DNA from 2 places in the Arthrobacter sp. TmtSoilC79 genome. Region 2 is predicted to be linked to the other one. Evidence: predicted binding sites of a transcription regulator. Region 2 holds the regulator's gene; the other holds the start of a gene.

Region 1 (20,200 bases), 680 kb from region 2:
AACGCCCACAATAGTCTCACCAGGCGGGAGGGGTGCTGCCGGCGGAAACGCACGAAGCCCCGGCCACAAACGTGACCGGGGCTTCAGTAAAACAGGCTGTTAGTGGCTGTGGCCTGCGTGTGCGTCTTCTTCCTCAGCCGGCTTCTCGGCAACCAGGGTCTCGGTGGTGAGAACCAGGGCAGCGATGGAGGCGGCGTTGCGGAGTGCGGAGCGGGTGACCTTGACGGGGTCGATCACGCCGGCGGCGATCAGGTCCTCGTACTCGCCGGACTTGGCGTTGAAACCGTGGTTGGCTTCCAGCTCGGAGACCTTGGCAACAACAACGAAGCCGTCGAAGCCGGCGTTCTGGGCGATCCAGCGCAGGGGCTGGACCAGGGCGCGGCGGACGATGCCCACAGCTGCTGCTGCGTCACCCTCCAGTGCCTTGACGGCCGGGGACTCGTCCAATGCCTTGAGGGCGTGGATGAGAGCGGAACCGCCACCGGAAACGATGCCTTCTTCAAGGGCTGCACGCGTTGAGGAAACGGCGTCCTCGATGCGGTGCTTCTTTTCCTTCAGCTCAACCTCAGTGGCTGCGCCGACCTTGATGACACCGATGCCGCCGGCAAGCTTGGCCAGGCGTTCCTGCAGCTTTTCCTTGTCCCAGTCGGAGTCCGTCCGGGTGAGTTCGGCACGAAGCTGGGCAACACGGTCAGCCACGTCCTGGGCCGAGCCGGCGCCGTCAACGATTGTGGTGTTGTCCTTGGTGACCGTGATGCGGCGTGCGGTACCGAGTACCTCCAGGCCAACGGAGTCCAAGGTCAGGCCGAGGTCCGGGGAAACAACCTGTGCGCCCGTGAGCGTGGCGATGTCCTGGAGCATGGCCTTGCGGCGGTCGCCGAAGCCCGGAGCCTTGACGGCAACAACGTTGAGCGTGCCGCGGATGCGGTTGACGATCAGTGTGGAGAGGGCTTCGCCTTCGATGTCTTCGGCAATGATGAAGAGCGGCTTGTTGGCCTGCAGGGCCTTCTCCAGCAGTGGCAGGAAGTCCTGCAGCGAGGAGATCTTGCCCTGGTTGATCAGGATGAGGGCGTCCTCGAGGACGGCTTCCTGGCGCTCTGCGTCGGTGACGAAGTACGGGGACAGGTAGCCCTTGTCGAACTGCATGCCCTCGGTCAGTACCAGTTCGGTCTGCGTGGTGGAGGACTCTTCAATGGTGATGACACCGTCCTTGCCAACCTTGCCGAACGCTTCGGCGAGGAGCTCGCCGACTTCGTCGCTCTGCGCGGAGATGGCTGCGACGCTGGCAACCTGGGTGCCTTCGACTTCGCGGGCGTTCTCCAGGAGGCGGGCTGCGACGGCTTCAACGGAAACCTCGATGCCGCGCTTGATCTCGCCCGGAGCGGCGCCGGCAGCAACGTTGCGCAGGCCTTCCTTGACCAGGGCCTGTGCCAGCACGGTGGCCGTGGTGGTGCCGTCGCCTGCGACGTCGTTGGTCTTGGTGGCTACTTCCTTGGCCAGCTGTGCGCCAAGGTTCTCGTAGGGGTCATCAAGTTCGACTTCGCGGGCGATGGTCACGCCGTCATTGGTGATCGTGGGAGCGCCCCACTTCTTGTCCAGCACGACGTTGCGGCCGCGCGGGCCAAGCGTCACCTTGACAGTGTTGGCGAGCTTGTCGATACCGGCCTCAAGAGACCGGCGGGCAGCATCGTTAAAAGCAAGCTGCTTTGCCATGGTTGTGTCCTTTCAAGACAGAAAACCCGCACCGCCGGCGGTCGGAAGTGATTTCCAACGTGACGGCGGCGCGGGGCTCCGGGAAGTTACTTTACGACGATCGCAAGGACGTCGCGGGCGGACAGAACGAGGTACTCGTTGCCGCCGGTCTTGACTTCGGTTCCACCGTACTTGGAGTAGATGACGACGTCGCCAACAGCTACGTCAACCGGTACGCGGTTGCCGTTGTCATCGAAGCGGCCGGGGCCGATTGCAACAACTTCGCCTTCCTGCGGCTTCTCCTGTGCGGAGTCCGGAATGACCAGGCCGGAAGCCGTGGTCTGCTCTGCTTCGAGCGGGCGAACAACAATACGATCCTCAAGAGGCTTAATCGAGACCGACACTCGGACTCTCCTTTTCATGAGCTGATTCATGGACTAAGAACTAGGGTGCCGGAGCGTACAACCGTCGTCGCGGTGCCGGAAGACGCTTGGCGTGATTAGCACCCTCCGGGGGAGAGTGCTAACAAGACTCTATGTAAGCGTTAGCACTCGGTCAAGGTGAGTGCCAGCATTTCGTCATGGGTGAACGTCGGTCACCGGCCTGTGAGGTCGTCCAAATCGTAGTTCTGGCCGTCGTCATCCTCATCCAGCGGCGTATTGCCGCGGTTCAGGTACAGGAACACTCCGGCCGCAACAGCAACGACGCCGGAAATCACCAGGGTGATAATCCCGCCGGTACGGGCGCCACTGTAAAGCTCGCGGATGCCCCGGGCCTCGTCCGTGGCATCATTGACGCTCTTCCCCGCCACCGAATAGGTGGCCGCGTTGAAGGAATCCAGCGCAAAGATGATGATCAGCAGGCCGACGCAGACCACGGCAATCACGACCCCCGCTATCAGGGCGGGTCGCGCGAACTTCATCACGGTGGAGGGCTGCGGGGCTGCGGTATCTTCCATGCAAACAACCCTATCCGGCTGATTCGTCCGTCACGTTCCCAAGTGCCGCGCCGTTAGGCTTGATGGCATGCCCCACGCACCGCAGGAACAGATCGCACCCTTGCTGACTACTGAAGGATGGGAACTCCTGGCCTCGTTGGGGCCCTACCGCGAGGCTGATGCCTTCAGTGTCAACGCCGACCTCCGCAAGGCCGGCCACTCCCCCGAATTGGTGGCCGCAGTCCTCACGCAATCCCGGCTGCGCACCCGGGCAGAGGCAAAGTTCGGAGAGTTTGCCCGGCAGATGCTGTTCACCCAGGCCGGCTTGGAGCAGGCAACGCGGTTGAACGTGGCCGCCCGGCACGCCGAACGTTTCGTGAAAGCCGGGATCTCCCACGTTGCAGACCTCGGTTGTGGGCTCGGCGCTGATTCAATGGCCATGGCATCCATGGACATTGCTGTCACCGCCGTTGAAATGGATGAAACCACGGCTGCCTGCGCCACCATCAACCTCATGCCTTTCCCGCACGCCACCGTGGTGCACTCGGATGCGACGTCCGTAGAGCTGGACGGGATCGACGGCGTGTGGCTGGACCCTGCCCGCCGGACCACCTCAACCTCGGGAACAAAACGCATCTGGGACCCTGAGGCTTTCTCTCCCCCGTTGTCCTTCGTTGAAAAGCTGGCAACTACCGGACGCGCCATCGGCGTCAAAATGGGGCCCGGCATCCCCCATGAGTCCGTTCCCTCCGGCTGTGAGGCCCAGTGGGTTTCAGTAGGCGGCGACGTCACCGAAGTGACTTTGTGGTTCAATGCCGTGGCCCGCCCCGGCGTGCGTCGGGCGGCACTGGTCATCGGCAGCCAGGGCGCCGCTGAAATCACCAGCGGCGAGGAGTTCGACGGCGGCCCGGCAGCCGGCGTCGGGCCCGTTGAGGGCTTCCTCTACGAACCTGATGGTGCGGTGATCCGCGCAGGGTTGGTGGCCGACGTCGCCGAACGCCTGGGCGGGCACCTGCTGGATGAACACATTGCCTACATCTGCGCGCCGGAACTGCACGACACTCCTTTTGCCCGCGCCTATAAGGTCCTTGAAGTGATGCCCTACAACGTCAAGGCCCTCAAAGCCTGGGTGAAGACCAATGGCATCACCGTGCTGGACATCAAGAAGCGCGGCACGGCCGTGACTCCCGAAGAGCTGCGAAAGCAACTGCTCCCCGCCAAGCCCACTAAAGGCATGGCTGCGAAAACAGCCACGCTCGTCCTCACCAGGATCGGCGAGGACAAAGTGGTTGTCGTGGTGGACCCGGTAAAAGCCTGAGCCGTCAGCGTCGCGAGAACTCCGAGGCCTCGCGGACCTGCCCGGCGCTGGGACGTACACCCGTGTAAAGCACAAACTGTTCTTCAGCCTGGATGGCAATGACCTCGGCTCCGGTGATGACCTTCTTGCCGGAGTTCCGTGCTGCGGTGATGAGCGGCGTTTCCGAGGGCAGTGCCACGACGTCGAACACCACCTGCGCTGCGGCAATGGTGGCGTCGTCGAAGGCCTGGGCCATTTCGTCCGCACCAGCCATGCCCAGCGGGGTGACGTTGATGATGAGATCCGCTGTTGAGCCGTTGACGTCGTCCTGCCAGCCGAATCCGTAAAGGTCCGCGAGCGCGCGACCACTGGTTTCGTTGCGCGCCACGATGGTCACTGCAGTAAACCCGGCGTCCCTGAGGGCGGCGGCGACGGCCTTGGCCATGCCCCCGGCACCGCGGAGCAGCACGGTGTGGCTGTTGGGGACCTGATGGTCCTTCAGGAGCCGGGCTATAGCGATGTAGTCGGTGTTGTAGGCGGTGAGGACGCCGTCGTTGTTGACGATGGTGTTCACCGAATCAATCGCTTTGGCTGATGGGTCCATCACGTCAACCAGGGGGATGACGGCTTCCTTGTAGGGCATGGACACCGCGGCACCCCGGATGGGGAGGCCGCGGATGCCAGCCACTGCGAGCGTGATGTCCGCCGGGGCGAATGCCTTGTAGACAAAGTTCAGGCCGAGCAGATCGTAGAGATAGTTATGGAACCTGGTCCCGATGTTGCTGGGCCGGGCCGCCAGCGAAATGCACAGGGACATGTCTTTGTTCAGGATTGGCATTCCCCCATTAAACAACGGCCTTCACGCTCCCGCGTTGATCCAGCGGCCGGGTTAGCCCTGACGCGCCTTCATCCGCGGGTTGTTTTTGTTGATGACGAATGTACGTCCCCGCCTGCGCACAATCTGTGCGCCCGGGATCTTCTTGAGGGCACGCAGTGAGTTCCTGACCTTCATGGTGTTTCTCCTTCTGTTGGGTGTTTGGTTCAGAGGGCGTCGCTGAGTTCCAGGGGGTCCTCCCAGACCCCGGAGTCCAGCTCCATTTCGGCTTCCGTCAGTTGGCATCCGTCCAGAAGCCCGCGGATTTCCGCCGGGTCGATGTCGTCGGAGCGTCCGGTGATGGCCAGCACGGTGCCGCGGTCACCGTGGTGGGGGTGCCAGTCCAGGAAGGCGTCGACGTCGCCGGTTTCCTTGGCGGATTCCGTGCCACGGGCCGCATCAACAGAATCGGCCAGCCAGTTTCCGGTACTTTCCAGCCAGACCCTGGGTCCTATGCCTTGGACGGCGATGCGCCGCGTGGGTGCGGACGCGATCCACAGGCGGCCACGCAGCCAGTGGGTTCCGATCGCCAGTTGCGGCAGTGCCTCCCGGAAGCGCCCCGGGTGCAGGGGGCGGACGGTTTTGTGAAGCACGGTCCGGAAGGGCCCCGGCGTTTCGTCCAACGGCACACGCACGACGCCGGGCCGGTTGCGTGCCGCTGCTTCGGCATGGTCAAAGCATCCCGGCCGGAATTCCCCGGCCGGCCCTACGACGTTGGCGTGGGGTGCCAACTGGCCCAGCAGTTCAAGACCAATACGCCAAGGGCCTGATCCTTCACGCTGATCTCCCGTCAGCACCGCTCCGAGTCCCGGGAAGACCATTACGGTATCGACTTGGCCGAACTCACCGATCAGGAATTCGCCGCTGGTGCGCTCGTCCTGGGGCATGGACGTGAAGCCGGATTCGTAGAGCGTGTGGCGATCCCAGATGTGGTCATCCAGGTCCGCCGCATCAATGGCGAGCACCGCGTTGTCGATCACGGCCGGCCGGCTGAGGCCACGGTGCAGCTCTGCGACGGCCATCCCCGCGGCAACTCCCGGGGGCAGGCCAAGGACCACGTGGTCGAAGCCGCACGCGGCGAGCCGTTCCGCCGTCGGAACAACATCAAGCCGGACGGTGCAGCTGAGGCAACCGTGCTCCAGCACCGTGGTTTCGCGTTCGAAGAGGCGTCCGTCCCGATAGACGCGTCGGAGGACAAGGGAACCGTCCAGGAGATCGTGGAGGACCACCACGGAGTTCTGGTGGGTCCGGCCAAGCCGGGTGGTGGCGGCCTCACGGCATTGGCTGTCCAGGGAACTGACGACTGTGAGGTGCATGGGTCGAGTGTATTGCTAATTTTTCTCATTAGCAAATAGTAGAGAATTTTGGGCTGGTTCACGCCGATATCCCGGGGGTTCACGCTGCATTAGACTTGATCCGACCGCTGGCGGCCCCACAGCGGGGAATCGTGCCCGGCTGTGACAAACCAATGCGGGGACTGAAGGACTGAGGGGACTACGTGCAGATTGATTTTGCGCCATCCAGGCAATCGACACTGGGTGTGGAATGGGAGTTGGCGCTCGTCAATGCACGCACCGGAGAACTTGTATCGGTAGCCAACGATGTCCTGAAGGGCGTCGCCGCCAACCACCCGGACCTCAATGAGGACGACGAACACCCCCATATCAAGCGCGAGCTTCTCCTCAATACCGTGGAACTGGTCACCGGCATCTGCGAGACCGTCAAGGACGCAAAGGAAGACCTTGGCAGGTCCCTCGCCGCGGTCCGCGAAGTCACGGATCCCATGGGCGTCGAAGTCTTTTGCGCCGGAAGCCACCCCTTCAGCCCGCCGCTGCTCCAACCCGTCACGGACAAGGAGCGTTACGCCAAACTGATCGAACGGACCCAATGGTGGGGCCGGCAAATGGTCATTTACGGCGTCCACGTCCATGTTGGCATCGACCACAGGGACAAAGTCCTCCCCATCCTTGACGGACTGGTCAACTACTTCCCGCATTTCCAGGCGTTGTCCGCCTCCAGCCCGTACTGGGCCGGGGAAGAAACCGGGTATGCCTCACAGCGCGCCCTCATGTTCCAGCAGCTCCCTACCGCCGGGCTGCCCTTCCAGTTCGAAACCTGGGAGGCGTACGAATCCTACGTCCAGGACATGTTCACCACGGGAGTGATCGACTCCACGTCCGAGATCCGCTGGGATATCCGGCCCGTCTCCAACCTGGGCACCATCGAAATGCGCATCTGCGACGGCTTGGCAACGCTGGAAGAAGTGGGCGCCATTGCCGCGCTGACCCAGTGCCTGGTGGACGAATTCTCCTCAACCCTGGACGCAGGCGGCAGCATTCCCACCATGCCGCCATGGCATGTCCAGGAGAACAAATGGCGTGCCGCACGGTACGGCATGGAGGCCATCATCATCCTTGACGCCCAGGGCAACGAGCAGTTGGTCACCGAACATCTCGCGGAAACGGTGGCCCGGCTGGAACCGGTGGCAGCAAAGCTCGGGTGTTCCGAAGAGCTCGCCGACGTCCTGAAGATCATCGAACGCGGAGCCAGCTACCAGCGCCAGCGCCGCGTCGCTGCTGAACACAACGGAGACCTGCAGGCCGTGGTCATGGACCTGGTACAGCAGATGCGCAAGGGCCCGGACGCGTAATTATCCGGATCACGCGGCCGCCGGTGCCGTCCCTGCGAGGGAGCGGTACCTAGGCGGGCACTGACACCGTAGTTACCGGCAGGGAGGAATCCGGGGCAAAGCCGATTCCACTCGGGCCAACACCGGCCATGATCAGCTGGGCCCCAAGGGCAGCCACCATAGCGCCGTTGTCCGTGCACAGGTCCAACGGCGGGACGTGGAGGGTGATCCCGGCTGAAGCACAGCGCTGCCCGGTCAGTTCCCTTAGCCGGGAGTTCGCTGCCACTCCACCACCAAGCAGGACATCAGTGATGCCATGTTCCTTGCACGCCAGGACGGCCTTGGAACTGATGACGTCCACCACGGCTTCCTGGAAAGCCGCAGCAATGTCTGCCACGGGCACTTCCTCGCCCCGGGCCTCGAACTGTTCAACGCACCGGGCCACGGCGGTCTTCAAGCCACTGAAGGACCAGTCGTAGCGGTGCGGGCCCTTCTCCCCTACAGTGCCCATGTACTTCGGCTGCGAGAGGCCCCGCGGGAAACGGATGGCTTTGGGATTGCCCTGGCGTGCCAGCTTGTCGATGGCCGGTCCACCCGGGTACCCGAGGCCGAGGATGCGGGCCACCTTGTCATAGGCCTCCCCTGCGGCATCATCGATGGTTGAACCCAACAGCTCCACGTCGTCAGTGATGCTCCGAATGCGCAGGATTTCCGTGTGCCCACCCGATACCAGCAGTGCCCCGAGGTTCTCCGGCAACCTCCCGGCACCCAGGCCGGCGGCAGCACCGGCGTCGTGCTTGCCATCCTGCGCCGACTTGCGATCAAGGAGCCCCACACCAACATGCGCCACCAAGTGGTTGATGGCATACAGCGGCTTGCCGGTGGCAACGGCCAGCGCCTTGGCGGCGCAGACACCCACCATCAACGCACCGGCAAGGCCCGGACCCGAGGTGACGGCAATGGCATCAATCTCGTCCAGGGTGACGCCGGCTTCCTGCAGCGATTCCTGCAACGTGGGCACAAAGGCGTCCAGGTGGGCGCGGGAGGCGATCTCGGGGATGACCCCGCCAAAGCGAACATGCTCTTCCATGGATGAGGACACGGTGTTGGTCAGCAGCGTGGTGCCCCGCACGATCCCGACGCCGGTCTCATCGCACGAGGACTCGATGCCGAGCACCAATGGCTGCTTGGGCAGTTCCGGATTAGCGCCGCTCACGCTGTTGCTCCTTCGTGGGGTTTGTTCAGTTCAAGCCGCATGATCAGGGCATCGGTGCCGTCCCGGTAGTAGCGGGGACGGACATGGATCTGCTCGAAACCGAAGCGCAGGTACAACTGCTGGGCTCGGGGGTTGTCCGCCCGAACCTCCAACAGCACATCAGCGGCACGCCGGCGCCGCGCTTCGGTGATGAGTTCGGTCAGGACAGCGGAGCCAATGCCCTTTCCTTCGAATTCTGGCACGACGGCGATCGTCTGGACGTCCGCGATCGGTTCGATGCACATCAATCCGGCGTAAGCCACGATCTCCCCCGCGACCTCGGCAACTACATAACGGCGGGTTTCGGGCTGCGCGAGTTCGTCGAAGAACATCTGCAGGGGCCAGGCATCCACAGGGAACAGCCGGCGTTCCAAGGACTCCACTACCGGGATATCGGCCTCTGTCATGTCCCGGAGGGAAACTCCCGCAAGCTCAAGCTTGGGTGAGACTATCCGTCCCATCAGAGCGCACGCTTCCGGGGCCCGGGCACCTGGGCATCGGATTCCCGCAAGTAGAGCGGGGTGGAGTCCAGCAACGGTTCACCGGCCGCGAGCTTTGCCAAGGCGAACTGGCCCAGTGAGGCTGCGTGAGGCTGGGCTGTGGAGAAGTCCTCGTTGGCCTTCAGGACATCGGCATACAAGCCTGCTCCGGCACCAAAAACCGGCAGGTCCGGAAGGTCGGCGGCAAATCCCACGTGCGGTCCGTCAACAAGCACCGGCAGCTGGCCGTCGGCCAGCGTGTATCGCGCCCAGTAGACCTCCTTGCGCCTGGCATCTGTGGCCACCAGGAACTCAGCAGCTGCAGCGGTGGATTCCGCCACCTCCAAGGCAATCGCGTCAAGGCTCATCACGCCATGCAACGGCTTGTTCCAGACGAAAGCCAAGGTTCTGGCAGTGGCGATTCCCGAGCGCAATCCCGTAAAGGGGCCAGGACCTACGCCGGTGACGATCGCGTCGATATCGGCGCCCGTGACGCCCGCTCCGGTCAGGAGCTTTTCAATGCCGGGAGCCAGGACTTCGGCATGGCTGCGGGTGTCCTCCGTAGCGAAGGAATCCACCACGCCCTCCATGGCGTCGTCGGAAATCAGGGCAGCACTTGCAACCGCTGAGGTATCAATGGCCAGGATCAGCATCAGTTGCTCCTCTCCTGTGACGCGGTTTCAAGGACTCGCGGAGCCTCGGCCCAGCGGGGTCCGTATCCACGGAAGACAAGGGTGCGGGGTTCGTCGTCGTCATCGGTATCGAAGTCCAGGACGTCGCCGCCTGGTGGGTTTGTTGTTGCCTGGCTCTCCCCACCAACAGATCGGTGCAGGTCAATCTCCAGGCGGCTGTCCGAGAGGTGCTCCACCCTGTCCCGGCCCCACTCCACCACAGTGACGGCCGTGTCCATGGTGTTCTCCAGATCGATGTCGTCGATTTCGGCCGAGGATTCCAGCCGGTACGCATCGACGTGGACCAGGTCCGGACCACCGGGCCGCGGTCCGTCAGCAAGGTTGGGGTGGATGCGTACCAGCACAAACGTGGGGGAAATGATGCCCGCACGTACGCCCAGGCCTTCGCCCAGTCCTTGGGTGAACGTGGTCTTGCCTGCACCCAGCTCGCCGGTCAGGACCAGGAGGTCCCCGGCCTCGAGTACCTCACCCAAGGCTGCCGCGAGGGCGTGCGTCTGCTCCGCCGTCGTGACCGTCAGGGTGCGCTCCCACTGCGGTTCGCTCACAGCGCTGCCGTCTCTGTGGCTTGGTTGGCAGCGTTGGTTTGGTTGGCGTCCTTGTGGACCTCGGCCGGGGGCGGCAATTCGTTGACGTAGCTGCGCGGGACCCGGGGGCTGATGCGGGTGACGATTTCATAGTTGTTGGTTCCCGCGGCCGCAGCCCAATCGTCAGCCGTGGGTCCGCCGTCTGCACCGTCGCCAAGCATGACGGCCTCGGCACCCTTGAAGCCTGCTGCCTCTTCCGGCGTCAGCGCTCCGAGGTCAACCACCATCTGGTCCATGGCAATCCTGCCCACCACAGGGTAGTTGACGCCATTGATGCGGACAGGACCGCCGGTGCCAACGCGCGGAACTCCGTCGGCGTACCCCAGCGGGACCAGGCCCAGCGTGCTTTCCCCGCTGGTGCGGTAGTTCAGGCCATAGGAGACACCCTGGCCTGCCGGCACCTTCTTGCAGTTGGAGAGCAGCGTGCGGACCGTCATGGCCGGGTGCAGGCCAAGTTCCGCGGAGGTAGCGCCCTCAAAAGGCGAAAGTCCGTAAATGCCGAGGCCAACACGGACCAGATCGAAGTGTGAGTCCGGGCGGGACAGTGTGGCCGGAGTGTTGGCGATATGCCGTACTTCCGTGTCCACCCCTGCATCCTCGGCCATGGCTATCGCCTCGCGGAAGACGGCCAGTTGCTCATCGGTTTCGGGACGGTGCGGCTCATCAGCCACTGCGAGGTGCGAGAAGATACCCACCACGCGCAGCAGGCCTTGGTCCTGGTATTCCATGGCCTGGCCCACCAACTGGTCCCAGTCGGCAATGGTGCATCCGTTACGGCCCAGCCCAGTGTCCACTTTCAAATGGACCCTCGCAGGCCGTTCCTGTTCACGCGCTGCCGCCACTACGGCGTCCAGCTCCCAGCCGGAAATTCCGACGTCGATGCCGGCGGCGACTGCCGCTTGGAAGTTGCTCTCCCGGGTGTGCAGCCAGGCCAGCAAAGGAGCATCGACCCCGGCGGCGCGCAAGGCGAGCGCCTCGGAAATGTGCGCGACGCCCAACCAGGCGGCCCCGGCGTCGAGCGCTGCGCGGGCCACTTGGACGGCTCCGTGGCCATACGCGTCAGCCTTCACCACAGCCATGACCGAAGCGGGAGATGCGATGGCGACGAACTGGCGAACGTTGTGCCGCACGGCTTCGAGGTCGATCACGGCGGAGCGTTCCAGCACCGCCGACTTTGCTATGGAGGCTTTCGACCCGATACCGATATCTGCAGCTGCTTCGTAAGTCACCCTAGAGATTCTAGTAGGGCCGGTGAATTCGGGTTAACTGCGTGCCTTCCCGGCCCGCTACTGTGCGTCCGACAAATGTGCGATCGTTGCCCTGGCCCGGCGCTGGGCTTCGGCCGGGATGTCCTTCACGATCGGTTCAAGGAACGCGAACCGCCGCAGCCACTGGCTGGACTGGCGTTCCTTCCGCGCGTTGGCCCGCTGCCACCAGTCGGCGATGTCCCCCCACCCGGGGGCCGCCAACGAGCCGCCCACCTCCTGGACCGCCAGCGAGGCGCACAGGTTGGCGAAGCGAAGGCGGTCCCCCAGCCTCCACCCCGCCAGGCATCCCACAATGAACGCCGCCCCGAAGCAGTCGCCCGCGCCGGTGGGATCGTAGGCGGAGACCGGGAGGGAGGGCACCCATTCTTCCTCGCCGGTCTCCGAGTCCACGGCAACGGCCCCCTGCGGTCCGAGCGTCACCACGGCCACAGGCACCCGGTCTGCCAGGGAGTACAGCGCAGCCCACGGGTCCGCTTTGCCTGTGAATGCCATGGCCTCAGGCGCATTGGGCAGGAAGGCATGGAAGTTCTCCAGCAAATCCAGCCGGCGTTCGGACCACTCTCCCGTAGGATCCCACCCCACTACGCCAAAGAGTTTGGTGCCGGAATCCTTTGCCGCGAGCATCCACGGCTCCAGTTCTTCGCCGAGGTCAGCGACGGCGGCGAGTGCCTTGGGTGGTTTGCCCATCAGTTCGGAGGAACTGATGGGCGCCGGGTGCCCGTGGGTGACCATGGACCTGTCCTGGTTCACGCACAGGGAAACGGTGACGGGCGAGTGCCAGCCGGGAACTTTTCGCGACAACGACAGGTCCACGTGTTCCTGGCTTTCAAGGATCTGCCAGTTGTAGTCTCCATAGCCGTCGTCCCCGAAGGTCGCGGCAAGATTTGTACGCAAACCCAGCCTGGCAGCGGCGATGGCTTGGTTGGCCACCCCGCCGGGGCAACTGCCCATCCCCTCGCTCCATACCTCCGTGCCGGGTTCGGGCGAGTGCGGCAGGCCAGTGAAAATGATGTCCTGGAAGACCGTTCCTGTCAGGAGGAGGTCGCAGTGCTGGTCGGCATCGGAGCGCAGGGAAGCCAGTGGATCAAATCGTCGCTGGGGCATAGCGTCCATGCATCGCAGACTACGCCGATCCTCACGGGGCTGCATAGATCCGTACGGCCTGCATAGACTTCGGTCATGCGGCTCATGATCGCCGGTGGCGGCGGCTTCCGGGTACCCCTTATCTACAGGGCCTTGTGCGTGGGTCCCTTCGCCGGGCTGGTGGACGAGCTGGTGCTCTACGATGTGGACGAGGCCCGCTTGGCAGCCATTGAAGCTGTTGTCCGCGACATGGCCTCCGCGGAAGGTTCCGCGCCCGTCGTCGTGGTTTCCTCTGACCTGCCGGAGGCTCTTACCGGGACGGACACGGTGTTCGCGGCAATCCGTCCCGGCGGCACTGCCGGGCGGATCGCCGACGAACGCGTGGCCTTGGATCTTGGCCTGCTGGGCCAGGAAACCACCGGCGCGGGCGGGATCTCCTATGCGCTGCGGACCATTCCCCGCATGCTGGAACTCGCCGAAGCGATGCGGGAATATTGCCCCGGGGCGTGGTTGATCAATTTCACCAACCCCGCAGGCATGGTGACCGAAGCTTTGGGCCCGGTGTTGGGACGCAAGGTGGTGGGCATCTGCGATTCCGCCGGGGGCCTGGTCCATCGGGCGGCACGTGCTGCCGGCACCCCGCTGGCAGAAGGAAGTCTCGACGGCGTGGGCTACTTCGGGTTGAACCATCTCGGCTGGCTGTATCGGCTGGCTCCCGGCGGGCGGGACCTGCTGCCCGGGCTGCTGGCGGACCACGCTGCGCTCGAGACCATCGAAGAAGGCAGGTTGTTTGGGCAGCACACCCTGCTGCAGCTTGGCTGCCTGCCCAACGAATACCTGTACTACTACTACCAAACAGCCCGGGCCACCGATGCGATCCGCCGGCAGCAGGAAACCCGGGGTGCATCAATCCACCACCAGCAGAGTTCCCTCTACCCTGCCCTGGTGCGAGCAACTCATCCCTTTGAGCTGTGGGACAGTGCCCGCAGGTCCCGGGAGGAAGGCTACCTGGCTGAAGCCCGTACGCACGGTGAGCAACGGGACGAGTCCGACTTGGCCGGCGGTGGCTATGAGCGGGTAGCACTGTCCGTGATGCGGGCGTTGTCCGGGGGTGGATCTGCCCAGCTGATCCTGAACGTTCCCAACGCGCCGGTCTCGCCTGCTGGTCCGGCGGGCAAGGTGGCCGTGCCCGGGTTGCCGGCCGACGCCGTCGTCGAGGTTCCCTGTGAGGTGACGCCCGACGGCGCGTGGCCGCTTGCGCAGGAACGGCCGGGCGGCCAATTCCTCACCCTCATGCAGCACGTCAAAGAGGTGGAGCGGCTGACCATCCGTGCTGTGGTGCACGGCGAGCGCAGTGCTGCCGTTGATGCCTTCGCGGCGCACCCTTTGATCGGAACGGCGGAGCTGGGAGAACAACTCCTCACCGGATACGAGGCAGCGTTTCCCGAACTCGCCCGGCTGTGGAGGTGGCCTACAGCTTCCGGTACATGACGTGCAGGCCCACGTAGCCGATCTCCGGATGATCGAATGCCTCAGGCACCGTCGCCAGGATCCGGAAGCCCATGGACTGCCACAACCACACCGCCCGGACGTTGCTCTCCACCACGGCGTTGTACTGCATGGCGTAGAAGCCTGCAGCCTTCGCTTCAGTCAACGAATAGGCGCAAAGGGCGCGGGCAACACCTTGGCCTGAGTGGTTGGCTCCCACCATGTACCCGGCATTGGCTACATGACTGCCGCCGCCGGCCTGGTTGGCGTGGAACTCTCCTGTTCCAAGGATCACGCCCGAGTCCCTGGCTACGGCCACGAACGTCTGGCCGGGAGCGTCTTTGATCCACTTGCTCCGGGCCGCTTCCTCGGACGTGTCACGGTCCCAGGTAAAGGTCTCACCGGCACGGATCACCGGTTCCAGGATGGCCCAGATCCCGGGCCAGTCCGCGGGGATGGCTTGGCGGATGTCGAAAGTCTGTTCTTCGCTCACAGCCGCCACGCTAGCAGCCCCGTCCAGCGGTGGTGCTGCCCGCAGCTGTGTGTTGGCACCTTCGGAGGCAGTGGACGGCAGGAGTAGTGTTTTCTGCAGGGCAAAGGCGTGTTTGCTGTTTTGCTGTTCGTGTCAGGAGGAATGCGGTGCCGTTGATCCGTCGTGTGGCGTTCCTGTCCTTGCATACCTCCCCCATGGAGCAGCCAGGTGCCGGAGATGCCGGTGGGATGAACGTCTACGTGCGGGCCCTGGCCATGGCGCTGGCGGAGACCGGGGTGGAAGTGGAGATCTTCACCCGATCCACCAAAGCCGGCCAACCCGCCGTCGAACATCCAGGTCCCGGCGTCTGCGTCCATAACGTCATGGCGGGGCCTCGCCGCAAAGTCCCCAAGGAAGAGCTGCCGGCCCTCCTGCACCAGATGGTGGAACAGATCGACATGATCCGCGGCAGCCAACTGCACGGCCGCTACGATGCCATCCATTCACACTATTGGGTGTCCGGCGTGGCCGGGCTGGAACTGTCAGGGCTATGGGGCGTGCCGCTGGTGCACACCATGCACACCATGGCCAAGGTCAAAAATCTTGTCCTCGAATCCGGCGAACGCCCCGAGCCCCGGCGCCGCGAAGAGGGCGAACAGCGGATCGTCGACGGCGCTACCCGGCTGGTCGCCAACACTCCAGCCGAGGCCGAGGAACTGGTTTCGCACTACGGTGCCGATCTTGACCGGATCGACGTGGCCCCGCCCGGCGTCGACCTCAAGGTCTTTACGCCCTCGTTCCGGCGGAAGTCACGGTCCCTGCGCGGAGTCAGGCCGGACAGTTTCCATATCCTCTTCGCCGGGCGGATCCAGCGGCTCAAAGGCCCCCAGGTGTTCGTCAAGGCCGCTGGGATCCTGCGCAAGCGCCGGCCCGACATCGATCTCGAGCTGACCATTCTGGGCTCCCTCAGCGGTGCCAAGGACTTCAATCTCCAACACATCATCGACGACGCCGGACTGGCCGACGTCGTGACGCACCGCCCGCCTGTGGTGGCACCTGAACTGGCGGGTTGGTTCCGCTCCGCAGACGTCGTGGTCATGCCCTCTTTCAGCGAATCCTTCGGTTTGGTCGCTTTGGAAGCACAAGCGTGCGGTACACCAGTGGTGGCCACCAACGTGGGCGGACTGTCACGGGCCATTTCCGATGGCCGGACGGGCATGCTGGTGGACGGACACGACCCCTCCGACTGGGCAGACGCCTTGGAGGACCTCTACGACGACGTCCAGACCCGTGAAGACATGGGTCGGTTGGCCGCAACCCACGCCGAATCCTTCGGATGGCAACGGACAGCAGCCATCACGCTGGAAAGCTACCGCGAAGCAGTGGGCGGCCTGCTGGTTCCCCGGCGCTGAGTCTTCGCCGGTTCCGCCGTGTCGACTGGTAGATTGACGCGCACAGCGAACCAACGCCTGCAGCACCACCCCGCTGCCGGCATACCCAGCCAAAGGACGACGATGTCTGAAAACAAGGTCCTGTCCGATCTTGAAATTGCCCGCAAAGCCACTATCCAGCCCATCGTGGACATTGCCCGACGCGCAGGCATCACCGAGGACGCCCTTGAGCTGTATGGGCCCTACAAGGCCAAAATCAATCCGTCAAAGCTGGTTTTTCCCGCTGGGAAGACCCCCGGCAAGGTAGTACTGGTGTCCGCCATGTCCCCCACCCCGGCAGGCGAAGGCAAGTCCACCACCACCGTGGGGCTGGCCGACTCCCTGGCCCGCGCAGGGCACAACGTGATGATTGCCCTTCGCGAGCCCTCCTTGGGGCCGATCCTGGGGATGAAGGGCGGAGCCACCGGCGGCGGGTACTCCCAGGTGCTTCCCATGGACGACATCAACCTGCACTTCACCGGCGATTTCCATGCAATCACCTCCGCCAACAACGCGCTCATGGCCCTGGTGGACAACCATATTTTCCAAGGCAACGAACTCAATATCGATCCCCGCCGCATGACATTCAAACGCGTGCTGGACATGAACGACCGCTCGCTGCGGGAAGTGGTCATCGGCCTCGGCGGACCTGTTCAGGGCGTACCGCGGCAGGACGGCTTCGACATCACCGTGGCCTCCGAAATCATGGCGGTCTTCTGCCTGGCCAAAGACCTGGACGACCTCCGCGCACGGCTGGGCCGGATCACTTTTGGCTACACCTACGATCGCTCGCCGGTCACTGTAGCGGACCTCGGTGTCGAAGGCGCACTGACCATGCTGTTGAAGGACGCCATCAAACCAAACCTCGTCCAGACCATCGCAGGAACCCCTGCATTGGTCCATGGTGGCCCGTTCGCCAACATTGCCCACGGCTGCAACTCCCTGATCGCCACCAGCACGGCCATGCAGTTAGCCGACATCGTGGTCACAGAAGCCGGGTTCGGGGCAGACCTCGGCGCGGAAAAGTACATGGACATCAAGGCGAGAATCGCCCAGGTGGCGCCATCCGCCGTCGTAGTGGTGGCGACGATCCGCGCCCTGAAGATGCAGGGCGGGGTCCCCAAGGACCAACTCAGCGAACCCAACGTCGAGGCCGTTGCTGCCGGGGTGGAGAATCTTCAGAGGCATGTCCGCAACGTGTCCAAATTCGGCATCTCCCCCATCGTCTCCATCAACAAATTCGCCACGGACACCCCGGAGGAACTGGAGTGGCTGCTCGACTGGTGCGCCGCGGAAGGCGTCGAGGCCGCCGTCGCCGATGTCTGGGGCCGGGGCGGAGGAGGCGACGGCGGTGACGGTCTTGCAGGGAAGGTTGCAGCCGCCTTGTCCGCACCGTCGGACTTCCACCACCTCTACCCTCTGGAGATGCCTGTGGAGGACAAGATCCGGACCATTGTGCAGGAGATCTACGGGGCGGACGGCGTCGACTTCTCGGTTCCGGCCCTGAAGCGACTGGCGGAGATCGAGAAGAACGGTTGGTCCGACTTCCCTGTCTGCATGGCCAAGACCCAATACTCCTTCACCGACGACGCTTCCAGGCTCGGCGCTCCCAAGGGTTTCACGGTGCACGTGCGCGAACTGATACCCAAGACCGGCGCCGGCTTCATCGTGGCGTTGACCGGCGCTGTCATGACCATGCCCGGACTGCCCAAGGAACCGGCCGCGATGCGCATGGACGTGGACGCCGACGGTCAACCCACCGGCCTCTTCTAACCCGCTCTCACATCCCCTGCCCTCCAGACCCACGCTCTCTCACATCCCCTGCCCTCCAGCACCACGCTCTCTCACTCTCTTGAGAAAAGTGAGCGAGCGTCGGCCCCAAACCGGAAGGACGTGAGAGAAGGTTCGGGAAACGACAAACGCCCCCGTAGTGGACACGGGGGCGTTTGGTGTAACAGGGGTGTTTAGCGCTCGATGTCGCCGCGGATGAAGGCTTCGACCTTATCGCGGGCGAGGTCGTCGTTGAACTGCTCCGGCGGCGACTTCATGAAGTAGCTGGACGCGGAAAGCAGTGGTCCGCCGATGCCGCGGTCAAGGCCGATCTTGGCCGCACGGATGGCGTCGATGATGACACCTGCCGAGTTCGGGGAATCCCAGACCTCAAGCTTGTACTCAAGGGACACCGGTGCGTCGCCGAAGTTGCGGCCCTCGAGGCGCACGAAGGCCCACTTGCGGTCGTCCAGCCAAGCCACGTAGTCCGACGGCCCAATGTGGACGTCGTCCGCGTGCAGCTCGGCCTCAACGTTGGAGGTCACGGCCTGGGTCTTGGAGATCTTCTTGGATTCCAGGCGGTCGCGCTCCAGCATGTTCTTGAAGTCCATGTTGCCGCCGACGTTGAGCTGGTAGGTGCGGTCCAGCGTCACGCCGCGGTCTTCGAAGAGCTTGGCCATGACGCGGTGCGTGATGGTGGCACCGATCTGGCTCTTGATGTCATCGCCCACGATCGGGATGCCGGCCTCGGTGAACTTGTCAGCCCATTCCTTGGTTCCTGCGATGAACACGGGCAGGGCGTTGACGAACGCCACACCGGCGTCGATCGCGCACTGGGCGTAGAACTTTGCAGCCTGGTCCGAGCCAACGGGCAGGTAGCAGACCATGACGTCGGCCTTGGCCTCGCGCAGCGCTGCGACGATGTCCACGGCTTCCTCGGGGGCCTCAACGATGGTCTCGCGGTAGTACTTGCCGAGGCCGTCGAGCGTGTGGCCGCGCTGGACCGTTACACCGGTGGCAGGGACGTCGGCAATCTTGATGGTGTTGTTTTCGCTGGCGCCGATGGCGTCGGCCAAGTCCAGTCCAACCTTTTTGCTGTCAACGTCGAAAGCAGCAACGAACTGGACGTCATTGACGTGGTACTGGCCGAACTCGACGTGCATCAGACCCGGGATCGTGGCCTTGGGGTCAGCGTCGCGATAGTACTGAACACCTTGGACCAACGATGCAGCGCAGTTACCTACGCCGACAATGGCAACACGAATCGGATGTGAAGACACGGAACTCCTCTTGAGACTAAACCTCATATGCCAGGCGCAGCCCTGACTGAGTCCAGGGCACGACTGATTGGCACGGCGCCATTCGGCGCACTCTTGCATTGTAACCAACACAGCAGGGGCCGGCTTTGTTCCCGGCCGGCCCCTGCAGTTTTATGGCGATACTTTGGAGGCTACTTCCCGGCCCAAAGGTTGATGTCCGACTCCACAGCGAATTCGTCAATCGCCGTCAGTTCATCCGTGGTGAACTCCAGGTTGTTGATGGCGCTAAGCGTGTCTTCAAGCTGGGCGACGCTGGATGCACCAACAAGCGCAGAGGTCACCGGGGAGCCCTTGGGCTGGTCACGCAGAATCCAGGCAATGGCCATCTGGGCGAGGGTCTGCCCACGTCCCTCAGCAATGGCATTCAAGCCCCTGACCCGGTCCAGCTTTTCCTCGGTCAGTTGGGATTCGGAGAGGAATCGTTCCTTCGCCGCCCGCGAGTCGGCCGGAACACCGTTGAGGTAGCGGTTGGTCAGCATGCCCTGCGCCAAGGGCGAGAACGCGATGGAGCCTGCCCCCACCTGGTCCAAGGCCTCATAGAGATTGGGGGATCCGTTCTCGGTCCACCGGTTCAGCATGGAGTAACTGGGCTGGTGAATCAGCAGTGGCGTGCCGAGTTCCTTCAGTATCCGGGCAGCCTCAATGGTCTGCTCGGGTGTGTAGGACGAGATTCCGGCATACAGCGCCTTGCCGGACCGGACCGCGTAATCCAACGCGCCCATGGTCTCTTCCAGCGGCGTCTCCGGGTCCGGGCGGTGGCTGTAAAAAATGTCCACGTAGTCCAGGCCCATGCGCTCCAGCGACTGGTCCAGGCTGGAGATCAGGTACTTCCGGGATCCCCACTCACCGTACGGGCCGGGCCACATGTAGTAGCCGGCTTTGGTGGAGATGACCAGTTCATCGCGGTAGGGCTTGAAGTCATCCTTGAGGT
Region 2 (9,592 bases):
AATCTGGCCAAGCCGGCGTCAGAGTCACTCAGCGGTTACGCTGACGCAAAGCCGATGGTCTTCTCCGGCCTCTATCCACTGGATGGAACCGACTACCCCGTGCTTCGCGACGCCCTTGAAAAGCTGATGCTCAACGATGCCGCTCTGGTCTACGAGCCCGAGACGTCCGCGGCACTGGGCTTCGGATTCCGCGTGGGGTTCCTCGGCTTGCTGCACCTGGAAATCACCCGTGAGCGCCTTGAGCGTGAGTACAACCTGGACCTTATCTCCACAGCTCCCAACGTGGAGTACGAGGTGACCCTGGAAGACAAAAAGGTCATCCACGTCACCAACCCCAGTGAGTACCCCACGGGCAAGATCTCCGAGGTTCGCGAGCCGATGGTTTCGGCCACCATCCTGGCACCCAACGAGTTTGTAGGGTCCATCATGGAACTGTGCCAGAGCCGCCGCGGCCAGATGCGCGGCATGGACTACCTCTCCGAGGACCGCGTGGAGCTCCGTTACTGGATTCCGTTGGCCGAGATTGTGTTCGACTTCTTCGACCTCCTGAAGTCCAAGACCCGCGGCTACGCCTCGCTGGATTGGAAAGCCGACGGCGAACAGGTTGCAGACCTCGTCAAGGTGGACATCCTGCTGCAGGGTGAACAAGTCGATGCCTTCAGCGCCATCACCCACCGGGACAAGGCTTACGCCTACGGTGTGATGATGACCGGCAAGCTCCGTGAGCTCATCCCACGGCAGCAGTTCGAGGTTCCCATCCAGGCGGCCATCGGATCGCGCATTATTGCCCGCGAGAGCATCCGGGCCATCCGCAAGGACGTTCTTGCCAAGTGCTACGGCGGTGACATCACCCGTAAGCGCAAACTTCTGGAAAAGCAGAAGGAAGGCAAGAAGCGCATGAAGATGGTGGGCCGCGTTGAGGTGCCCCAGGAGGCATTCATCGCAGCCCTGACCACCGACGAGTCCAAGGACAAGGCCAAGAAGTAGATGCCCAGCGTCCTACCTTTGGGCGATCCAGCACCTGCGGACGGACTTCTTCCGCCGCAGGTGCTGGCCGGCGTCGAGCACCGTAAGTTCGGGCTCTACGTCCATATCCCGTTTTGCGCCGTTCGATGCGGCTACTGTGACTTCAACACCTACACGGCCACCGAGCTCGGTGGTGGGGCCTCGCAGGATGCCTACGCTTCAACAGCAGTGTCCGAGCTTGGCTTCGCGGCTATTGCGCTGGAGGCCTCAGGGCTGCCACGGCGCCCAATGAGTACCGTTTTCTTTGGCGGGGGCACGCCCACGCTCCTCCCTGCCGAAGACCTGGCCCTGATTCTGCGCTCCGCGGTCAACCACTGGGGGCTTGAGCCCGGAGCCGAGGTAACCACCGAAGCCAATCCCGACTCGGTGACCCCTGAGTCCTTGAAAGTGCTGGCCGATGCCGGCTTCACCCGGGTCTCCTTCGGCATGCAGTCAGCGGTACCGCACGTGCTGAAGGTCCTTGACCGCACGCACAGCCCCAGCCGGGTGCCGCTGGTGGTCCAGTGGGCCCGAGAGGCCGGGCTCGCAGTGAGTCTGGACCTCATTTACGGTACGCCGGGGGAGTCCATGGAGGACTGGCGGTTGTCCCTCGAGACGGCTCTTTCCTATCAGCCCGATCACATCAGTGCCTACGCATTGATCGTCGAAGACGGCACCAAACTCGCGGCCCAGATCCGCCGCGGTGAGGTACCCGGAATCGACGACGACGATCACGCGGCCAAATACGAGTTGGCCGATGAATTGATTTCCAAAGCCGGCCTGGACTGGTACGAGGTCAGCAACTGGTCCCGGACTCCGGAGCAGGCATGCAGGCACAACCTGGCCTACTGGCGCGGTGACGACTGGTGGGGCGTCGGCCCTGGAGCGCACTCCCACGTTGGGGGTGTCCGCTGGTGGAACGTGAAGCATCCTTCGGCGTATGCCGGACGTTTGGGCAACGGAAGCTCGCCGGCAGCGGGCCGGGAAACACTGGATGCCGAAACCCGGGAAGTCGAACGGATCATGCTCGAAGCCCGACTTGGCACAGGGTTGTCAGTAGATGCCCTGGACGCGGTGGGGCGCCATGCAATGGCCGGGCTGATCGCCGACGGACTGGTGGATCCCGTGCAGGCCTTCAAGGGCCGCCTGATCCTTACGCTGAAGGGCCGCCTCTTGGCGGACGCCGTGGTCCGCAGGATTCTTCCCGACTGATGCCTGGTTGCCCAGCTGATGCCTGTTTGCCCGGCTGACGCTTTCGCACCCGGCCAGCTCCTGGCCGGGCAGCGGCGTGGTGGGTTACTTAACCCAGCGCAGGTTGATCTTGTAGCGGTGCGGTTGGCCATGGTTGACCCTGATTCCGGCCGAGACTGAGAAGCAGGTCAAGGCTACCCAGATGCCGGTGGCGATCACGGCGAAGATGTTGCCCACCACCGGCAGCAGCACCAGGATGTTCGCCACAACGGCGGCGATGGTTGGAGGCAGGGTGAAGTTCAACGCTTCCTTGGATTCCTGCGCCGTGAACGGTCCGCGGTCGCGGAAGATCAGGTAGATCAGCAGCGAGGGCAGGCAACCCAGAATGCCGCCGAAGTGTGCCAAAGTAGCCCACTGCCTGTCCTCGCTGGCAGTCAAAGGCAGCGCGTTTGCAGGCGCGCCATGGTACTGGGGCTGGCCTGCGGCGCTGCCCGGTTCTTCAGGAGCGTTCTCTGCCACGGTGTGTTCCCTTTACTGTAAAGATGCTGCGGTGTTGCTGTCCCAGAATACCGGCCCCGACCAGCTTCACAGGACAAACGCCTAGATGACACGTTACTTGCTGCTGCTTTGGGGGCAACGTCACGGAACAGTGAGGAAGTCGATGACTTCCTCCACCCGGCCCAGCAGTGAAGCTTCAAGATCGGCGTAGCTTCGGACGGCGCCAAGGAGTCGCTGCCAGCCGAGGCCCACGTCCTCAGCGCTCTCGTGTGGCCAGCCGAAAGCAGAGAGAATCCCGGTCTTCCAGTCAGTCCCGCGGGGCACTGACGGCCAGGCCTCAATGCCCAGCACTTTGGGTCTGATGGCCTGCCACACATCGATGTAGGGATGTCCAACAATGAGGACGTTGCCTGCTGCTCCGGGAACCGTCATGGCGTCAGCGGCGATCCGTGATTCCTTGGAACCGTCCACAAGGTGGTCCACCAGGATGCCGAGGCGTCGACCGGGGCCGGGGTTGAATGCGGAGATCGCAGACTTGAGGTCATCCACACCGTGCAAGGGCTCCACCACTATGCCCTCTACCCGGAGATCGTCACCCCAGACCTTCTCGACGAGTTCGGCGTCGTGCTTGCCTTCCACCCAGATACGGCTGGCTTTGGCCACCTGTGCCCGGTGTCCCTGAACCCGTACCGAACCCGAAGCAGTGCGCCCGTTACTGACAGCCGACGGCGCTTGGCGCGGGGCCGGGGGCATCAACCGGATGGGTTGCCCCTCAAGCAGGAAGCCGAAACCAAGCTGGAAAGACTTGGTCTTGCCCCGCCTGTCTTCAAGGGCCACGATGTGCATGCCGCCGGTTTTTTCGACGCGGGTGACTTCGCCCACCCATCCCGACTGGACGTCCTCAAGGACCATCCCGCGCTGGACTGCTACCTCCGGCAGCTGACGTTTGGCAGGAGCTGACAGGTCCTGGGGACCCCACGTGTCGAATGCCAAGGAATTCCTACCTTTTTTGCTGGGTAATTTTTGTGCCGGGTTGGTTTGTATCGGGCTGGACCGGGAAAGTTCAATGCTAGCAACGGGGTGGCTCATACTAGACTGGTTAGCACTTGGGCATGTTGAGTGCTAAGTGGACCCGGCCCCGGTGGCCATGGCAGTTGTCAGGAGGTGGAGCAATGAGTGAGCCGCGCAAATTGGAAGTACTGCGTGCCATCGTTGAAGATTACGTACATTCGCGGGAGCCTGTGGGATCAAAGGCCCTTGTGGAACGGCATCATCTTGGTGTTTCAAGCGCCACCATCCGCAATGACATGGCAGTTCTTGAAGAAGAAGGCCTCATAGCAGCGCCCCATACCAGTGCCGGCCGCATTCCAACCGACAAGGGCTATCGACTGTTTGTCGATCGCATCTCCCAGGTTAAGCCCCTCTCAGCAGCCGAGCGGAGAGCCATCCATTCGTTGCTTGAAGGCCCTGATGATGTCGACGACATCCTGGAGCGTACCGTCAGGCTCCTGTCGCAACTGACCAACCAGGTCGCCGTCGTGCAGTATCCACACTCGAACCGCGCCCTGGTGCGGCACGTTGAGTTTGTGTTGTTGGCCCCCCAACAGGTGTTGGTGGTGTTGATTGCCGATACTGGCAGCGTCGGCCAGAAGGTCATTGAAACCGGTTCGGCCGTGGGCGACGACGCTTTGATGCAACTGAGGTCGCGCTTCCTGGGAAGCATCGCCGGAACGCAATTGGCCCTGTTGCCGCAAGTCCTGCCGTCGGTGGTTGCCCTGTGCCCGCCGGAGCTTCGGGGACTGGCCCAAACGTTGGCGAACGGGCTGCAGGCCCTCAGTGACAACAGCCGCGAAGAACGTATCCTCATGGCCGGTACAGCCAACCTCGCCAGGTCCAATGTGGACTTCCCGTTGAGTATCGGTCCGGTGCTTGAAGCCCTCGAGGAACAAGTTGTGATGCTCCGGTTGTTGTCGGATATGGGAGATGATCCCCGCGGCGTCACCGTGAGCATCGGCCGGGAGAATCCCTACGACGGACTGGCGGAAGCATCCGTGGTGGCCACGGGTTACGGCTCCGGTGCAAAGGTGGGCATCCTGGGCCCGACCCGCATGGATTACCCAACCACCATGGCCGCAGTCCGGGCCGTGGCCCGTTACCTTTCACGCATTCTCGGCGGCTGAACGCCGGTCCGAAGAAACATCCGCAGTACAACAAGGAAGAGAAACCGACTTTGAGCAGCCACTATGACGTTTTGGGAGTCTCGCCGGAAGCCACCGGGGAAGAGATCAAAAAGGCGTACCGCAAGTTGGCGCGGAAACTCCACCCGGACGTAAACCCGGGAGAGGATGTCGCGGAACAGTTCAAGGCCGTGACCCATGCTTATGAGGTCCTGTCCGATCCCCAGAAGCGCCGCGTCTACGATGCCACCGGCAACGAGAATGGAACGGACAACGGCTATGGTGGCGGTTACGCCGGCCAGGGCTTCGCGTTCCAGGACATCTTTGACACCTTCTTTGGGGGCGGCGGTGGTCATGGCGGGCCTGCCTCCCGTGTCCGACGCGGCCAGGACGCACTCATCAGCGTCCGGATCGACCTTAAGGACGCCGTTTTTGGCGTCAACAAGAAGCTGGAAGTGGACACAGCCGTAACCTGTCCCACCTGTGACGGCAGTTGCTGCCGCCCGGGAACCCACCCGGAACGCTGCGACATATGTGGCGGGAGCGGACAGGTCCAGCGAGCCGTCCGCTCCATCCTTGGCCAGGTCATGACCGCAGCTCCTTGCGGATCCTGTGAGGGCTTCGGCACGGTCATCAAGGACCCGTGCAACGAGTGCAACGGACAGGGCCGTATCCGCAGCCGCCGCTCCCTGACCATCAAGGTTCCCGCCGGTGTTGCCACCGGCACGCGTATCCAGTTGTCCGGCCAAGGTGAAGCCGGCCCCGCGGGTGGGCCCTCCGGCGACCTCTACGTGGAGATCCGCGTCAACAACGATTCCATGTTCATGCGCGAAGGCGACGACCTCCACGCCACCCTCAGCGTGCCTATGACGGCCGCGGCCTTGGGCACTGAGTTGCAGCTCGAAACGTTCGACGGCGCACAGGACATCGACGTCAAGGCCGGAACCCAGTCGGGCGAGATCATCACCCTGCGGGGTCTGGGTGTGACGCACCTGCGGGGATACGGACGCGGCGACCTCAAGGTACACCTCCATGTCGAAACACCCAGCAAGCTGGATCCGGCCCAGGAAGAGCTTTTGCAGCAGCTCGCAAAACTTCGCGGGGAGCAGTTCACCGAAGGCAAGCTCGTGGCCAGCGGCGGCATGTTCGCCAAGCTTCGGGACAAGCTCGGTAACCTGTAGCGGTGAGCAACCCCGTCTTCTTCACCTCCGCCGGAAGCCTTGACGACGTACGCCCCGGAGGCACCTTCGTGCTGGAAGGTCCGGAGGCGCGGCACGCCGTCACGGTCAAACGCCTTGGGGTGGGAGAACCCGTTGACATAGCCGACGGATCCGGCGCGAGGCTGACCGGCGTGGTGGCCGAGGCCGGTCCCGCGGGCCTGACAGTCGCCGCCTCGGACGTCGTCTTCGAAGACAGGCCGGACATCCGTTTGGTGCTGGTCCAGGCTTTGGCCAAAGGCGATCGCGACGAACTGGCCATCGAGACGGCTACGGAACTCGGAATAGATGCTGTGCTTCCGTGGCAGTCAGAACGTTCCATTGTTCGATGGAAGGCCGACCGTGCCGCAAAAGCCCATGCTAAGTGGGAGTCCGTGGTGGCGGCTGCGGCCAAGCAAGCACGGCGGGCATGGATCCCCGAGGTAAGGACCATGGTGGAAACCGGCTCCTTGGCCAAAGCCGTTGCCGCCAGCGACCTCGCCATCATTTTGCACGAAGACGCCAAGAACCCGTTGCGGACCGTCCTTGAGGCCTGGGCGGCCTCTGGTGTTGCGGTCCCCAGGGAAGTGCTCTTGATCGTCGGGCCTGAGGGGGGAATCTCACCGCGGGAAGTAACGCGGCTCAGTGACGCCGGTGCTGTGACCGCGCTCTTGGGACATCACGTCTTGAGGTCTTCGACGGCGGGACCGGCCGCCGTCGTTCTTGCGAGCGACATCCTGGGCCGCTGGTAGCCGGCCGGACCTGAACAGCTATCCGACCCTGAACAGCCGGGTGTCCGTGCTTGTCGCGATGGCGTTGCCGGCATTGTCCACTTGGGAAACGCGTACCTCGTACTGACCTGCCTTCAACGTGGCGCCGAAGGTGAACAGGCCATATTGCCCGGGTTCGCCAGTGGCTTGCGTTTGGCCGGTGAGCAGGCTGGTCTTCTCGCCCTTGCCGTTGTCCTGCAGGACCTGCCAGGAGATCGGCTTGGAGCTGTCAGTGCTCCGCCCGTTGAACTTGACCAATCCCGTGGGCAGGGTGGTGTCTTCCTGGGGATCGATGATCCACAGCGGTGCCACCAAGGATGCGTCACGGGTCATGGGCTCGCCCAGCTGGACTTGACCGAACGCCATGTAGTCCTTGTGGCCGTCCACCAGGATGACCACCTGGATCTGTTGGCCCGAATTGATCAGCCCTGACGATGACGCTGCAGCGGTCGCGGTGTACACGAGTTGCTGCACGGCCCGCTGGGCCATGCCGGCGTCCAGGTTCGAGTTGAAGGCATCGCGGGAAATATCGACTGTGATGACGTTTTTTCCCGAGATGGAAGTCGCCAGGCTGGAGGGCTCCTGCCACGGTGTGAAGAAGTCATGATCCAAGGGCTTTTCCGCCATCATGATCTTCAGCGCCGTTGTCACAGGATTTCCATCGCCCGTAATGTCCCTGAACTCGCGGTAGAGGTAGACCTCTTCCTTGCTCCGTCCAATCCAGTAGACCGGAATCTTGGTGGACGCCTGGGTGGTTTCCAGCGGTGCGTTGCTGGCCGGGGCATCCTGAACGGTCAGCGGAGGGGGAGTGGGGGTGGCCTGGGAGCCGCCGCCGTTGGCGATGCAACCTGTCAGGAGGAGGACGGCAAGCATTGCAGGCACGGCAACGGCGGATTTGGTCCGCTTGTTGGTGCCTGGTGCGTTGCTGGCTGTTTTCCTGATGGGTTTCCTGTCCTGCCTTGCATGGATTTTTGCAGCCGTCCTTGGCTGGGTTGCGGGGATCTGATTCCACCCGCTATGCCAGCTTGGCACATCGTCGACGGCGGTCAGCCGGGTTTGAGGGGGGAGAAAGCCAACTGAAACATGATTGATACCGGCTTGATGCCGAGTTGAGACAATCTGTCCGCCTCCTCCCTGGGTGCCGGATGTGGCCGGGGAGACAGGTTCGCCCGGGGCCGGGCTGGCGTAGGATTGAAGAGATTCCGGCATCAAAGCGTTCTGCGAGAGTCCGCAGCGAATGTCGAATCGATGGTGTTAGTAAGGACCAACCGGAGGAGAAAAGGCCTGAGGGCCAACACTATGAGTGAATCTTTGAACGGGCGGCTCAGGACCGGCAACGGCAACCAGCAGCCCAACGAGTTCCCGCACACTTTACCGGGCACGCGCACGGAAGTCGTCACGTTCGACAACTCCGACCAGATGGTTCACTCGCTGGGCAGCCACGACGAAGCCCTGAGGTTCATTGAGGAACAGTTCCAGGACGTCAATTTCCATGTTCGTGGCAACGAGCTCTCCATGACCGGTCCCTCCAAGGTGATTCCCCGTATCATGCGCCTCCTTGAGGAAGTGCGCGGGTTGGTGGCGAAGGGGACTGTGGTGACCCCCGATATTCTCCAACAGTTGGTGTCCCTGTTGAGGACCCAGTCTGTGCAGAATCCCGCCGATGTTTTGACGCACAACATTCTCTCCAGCCGGGGCAAGACCATCCGTCCCAAGACGCTGAACCAGAAGAACTACGTGGATGCGATCGATGCCAACACGGTGATTTTCGGCATTGGCCCGGCCGGCACGGGCAAGACCTACCTTGCCATGGCCAAGGCTGTGCAAGCTCTCCAGATGAAGGAAGTCAGCAGGATCATCCTGACTCGCCCGGCCGTAGAGGCTGGGGAGCGGCTCGGCTTCCTGCCAGGTACGTTGAGCGACAAGATCGATCCGTACCTTCGCCCGCTCTATGACGCCCTCCACGACATGATGGATCCCGAATCCATCCCCAGGCTGATGGCTGCCGGCACCATCGAGGTGGCACCTTTGGCGTACATGCGTGGACGCACCCTTAATGACGCCTTCATCATTCTTGATGAAGCGCAGAACACCACACCCGAACAGATGAAGATGTTCCTGACCCGTCTGGGTTTCGGTTCGAAGATGGTGGTCACCGGTGATGTCACCCAGATCGACCTTCCGCTGGGATCGACGTCGGGCCTTCGGATTGTGCGGGAGATACTGACCGGCATAGACGACGTCAACTTCTCCATCCTGGAGGCGGCCGACGTCGTTCGCCACCGCCTCGTGGCCGATATCGTCTCCGCCTACAGCACCTGGGATGACGCGCACCGCAAGGACGCACCAGCCAACCATTACAAACGTGGAGAACGTCAATGAGTATTGAAGTCAACAACGAGTCCGGTGTAGCGGTGGACGAAGCCCAGCTGGTAACGTTGTCCCGCTTCATCTTCGAAAGGCTCTACATCCATCCGCAGGCGGAGCTTTCCATTCTCCTGGTGGACGAGCCTGCCATGGAGAAGCTCCACATCGAGTTGATGGATGAGCCTGGTGCCACTGACGTTCTTTCCGTGCCCATGGACGAACTGACCCCCGGAACTCCGGATAAGCCCACTCCGCAGGGCATGCTGGGGGACATTGCCATCTGCCCCCAGGTGGCCGAAGTCCAGGCACGCAACGCCGGCCACCCCACGCAGGATGAGATGCTGCTCCTGACCACGCATGGCATCCTTCACCTCCTTGGCTTCGACCA

What was found. Region 2 encodes HrcA, which represses chaperone genes, less so after heat shock. Its sites were predicted from a motif close to TTNGCACTCGNNNNNNNCGAGTGCNAA; they were not measured.
Region 1: the regulator HrcA is predicted to act here: its motif matches at 2,237-2,263, upstream of groES (co-chaperone GroES).

Annotation. Positions count from the first base shown of each region.
Region 1 covers NZ_AP046051.1:1,462,480-1,482,679, reverse strand. Annotated here, with positions in the region: gene groL (chaperonin GroEL) at 100-1,713, opposite strand; gene groES (co-chaperone GroES) at 1,800-2,096, opposite strand; gene AC6JA3_RS06900 (hypothetical protein) at 2,288-2,650, opposite strand; gene AC6JA3_RS06895 (THUMP-like domain-containing protein) at 2,718-3,947, shown strand; gene AC6JA3_RS06890 (shikimate 5-dehydrogenase) at 3,952-4,764, opposite strand; gene ykgO (type B 50S ribosomal protein L36) at 4,816-4,938, opposite strand; gene AC6JA3_RS06880 (GTP-binding protein) at 4,968-6,116, opposite strand; gene AC6JA3_RS06875 (glutamate--cysteine ligase) at 6,299-7,450, shown strand; gene tsaD (tRNA (adenosine(37)-N6)-threonylcarbamoyltransferase complex transferase subunit TsaD) at 7,500-8,645, opposite strand; gene rimI (ribosomal protein S18-alanine N-acetyltransferase) at 8,642-9,145, opposite strand; gene tsaB (tRNA (adenosine(37)-N6)-threonylcarbamoyltransferase complex dimerization subunit type 1 TsaB) at 9,145-9,816, opposite strand; gene tsaE (tRNA (adenosine(37)-N6)-threonylcarbamoyltransferase complex ATPase subunit type 1 TsaE) at 9,816-10,400, opposite strand; gene alr (alanine racemase) at 10,397-11,668, opposite strand; gene AC6JA3_RS06845 (carbohydrate kinase family protein) at 11,726-12,820, opposite strand; gene AC6JA3_RS06840 (6-phospho-beta-glucosidase) at 12,887-14,281, shown strand; gene AC6JA3_RS06835 (GNAT family N-acetyltransferase) at 14,262-14,780, opposite strand; gene mshA (D-inositol-3-phosphate glycosyltransferase) at 14,918-16,162, shown strand; gene AC6JA3_RS06825 (formate--tetrahydrofolate ligase) at 16,265-17,953, shown strand; gene AC6JA3_RS06820 (inositol-3-phosphate synthase) at 18,145-19,230, opposite strand; gene mgrA (L-glyceraldehyde 3-phosphate reductase) at 19,401-20,200, opposite strand, start outside.
Region 2 covers NZ_AP046051.1:2,147,537-2,157,128, forward strand. Annotated here, with positions in the region: gene lepA (translation elongation factor 4) at 1-987, shown strand, start outside; gene hemW (radical SAM family heme chaperone HemW) at 988-2,217, shown strand; gene AC6JA3_RS09995 (DUF4870 domain-containing protein) at 2,302-2,715, opposite strand; gene AC6JA3_RS10000 (DUF3097 domain-containing protein) at 2,836-3,687, opposite strand; gene hrcA (heat-inducible transcriptional repressor HrcA) at 3,867-4,874, shown strand; gene dnaJ (molecular chaperone DnaJ) at 4,925-6,052, shown strand; gene AC6JA3_RS10015 (16S rRNA (uracil(1498)-N(3))-methyltransferase) at 6,055-6,819, shown strand; gene AC6JA3_RS10020 (GerMN domain-containing protein) at 6,838-7,710, opposite strand; gene AC6JA3_RS10025 (PhoH family protein) at 8,137-9,219, shown strand; gene ybeY (rRNA maturation RNase YbeY) at 9,216-9,592, shown strand, end outside.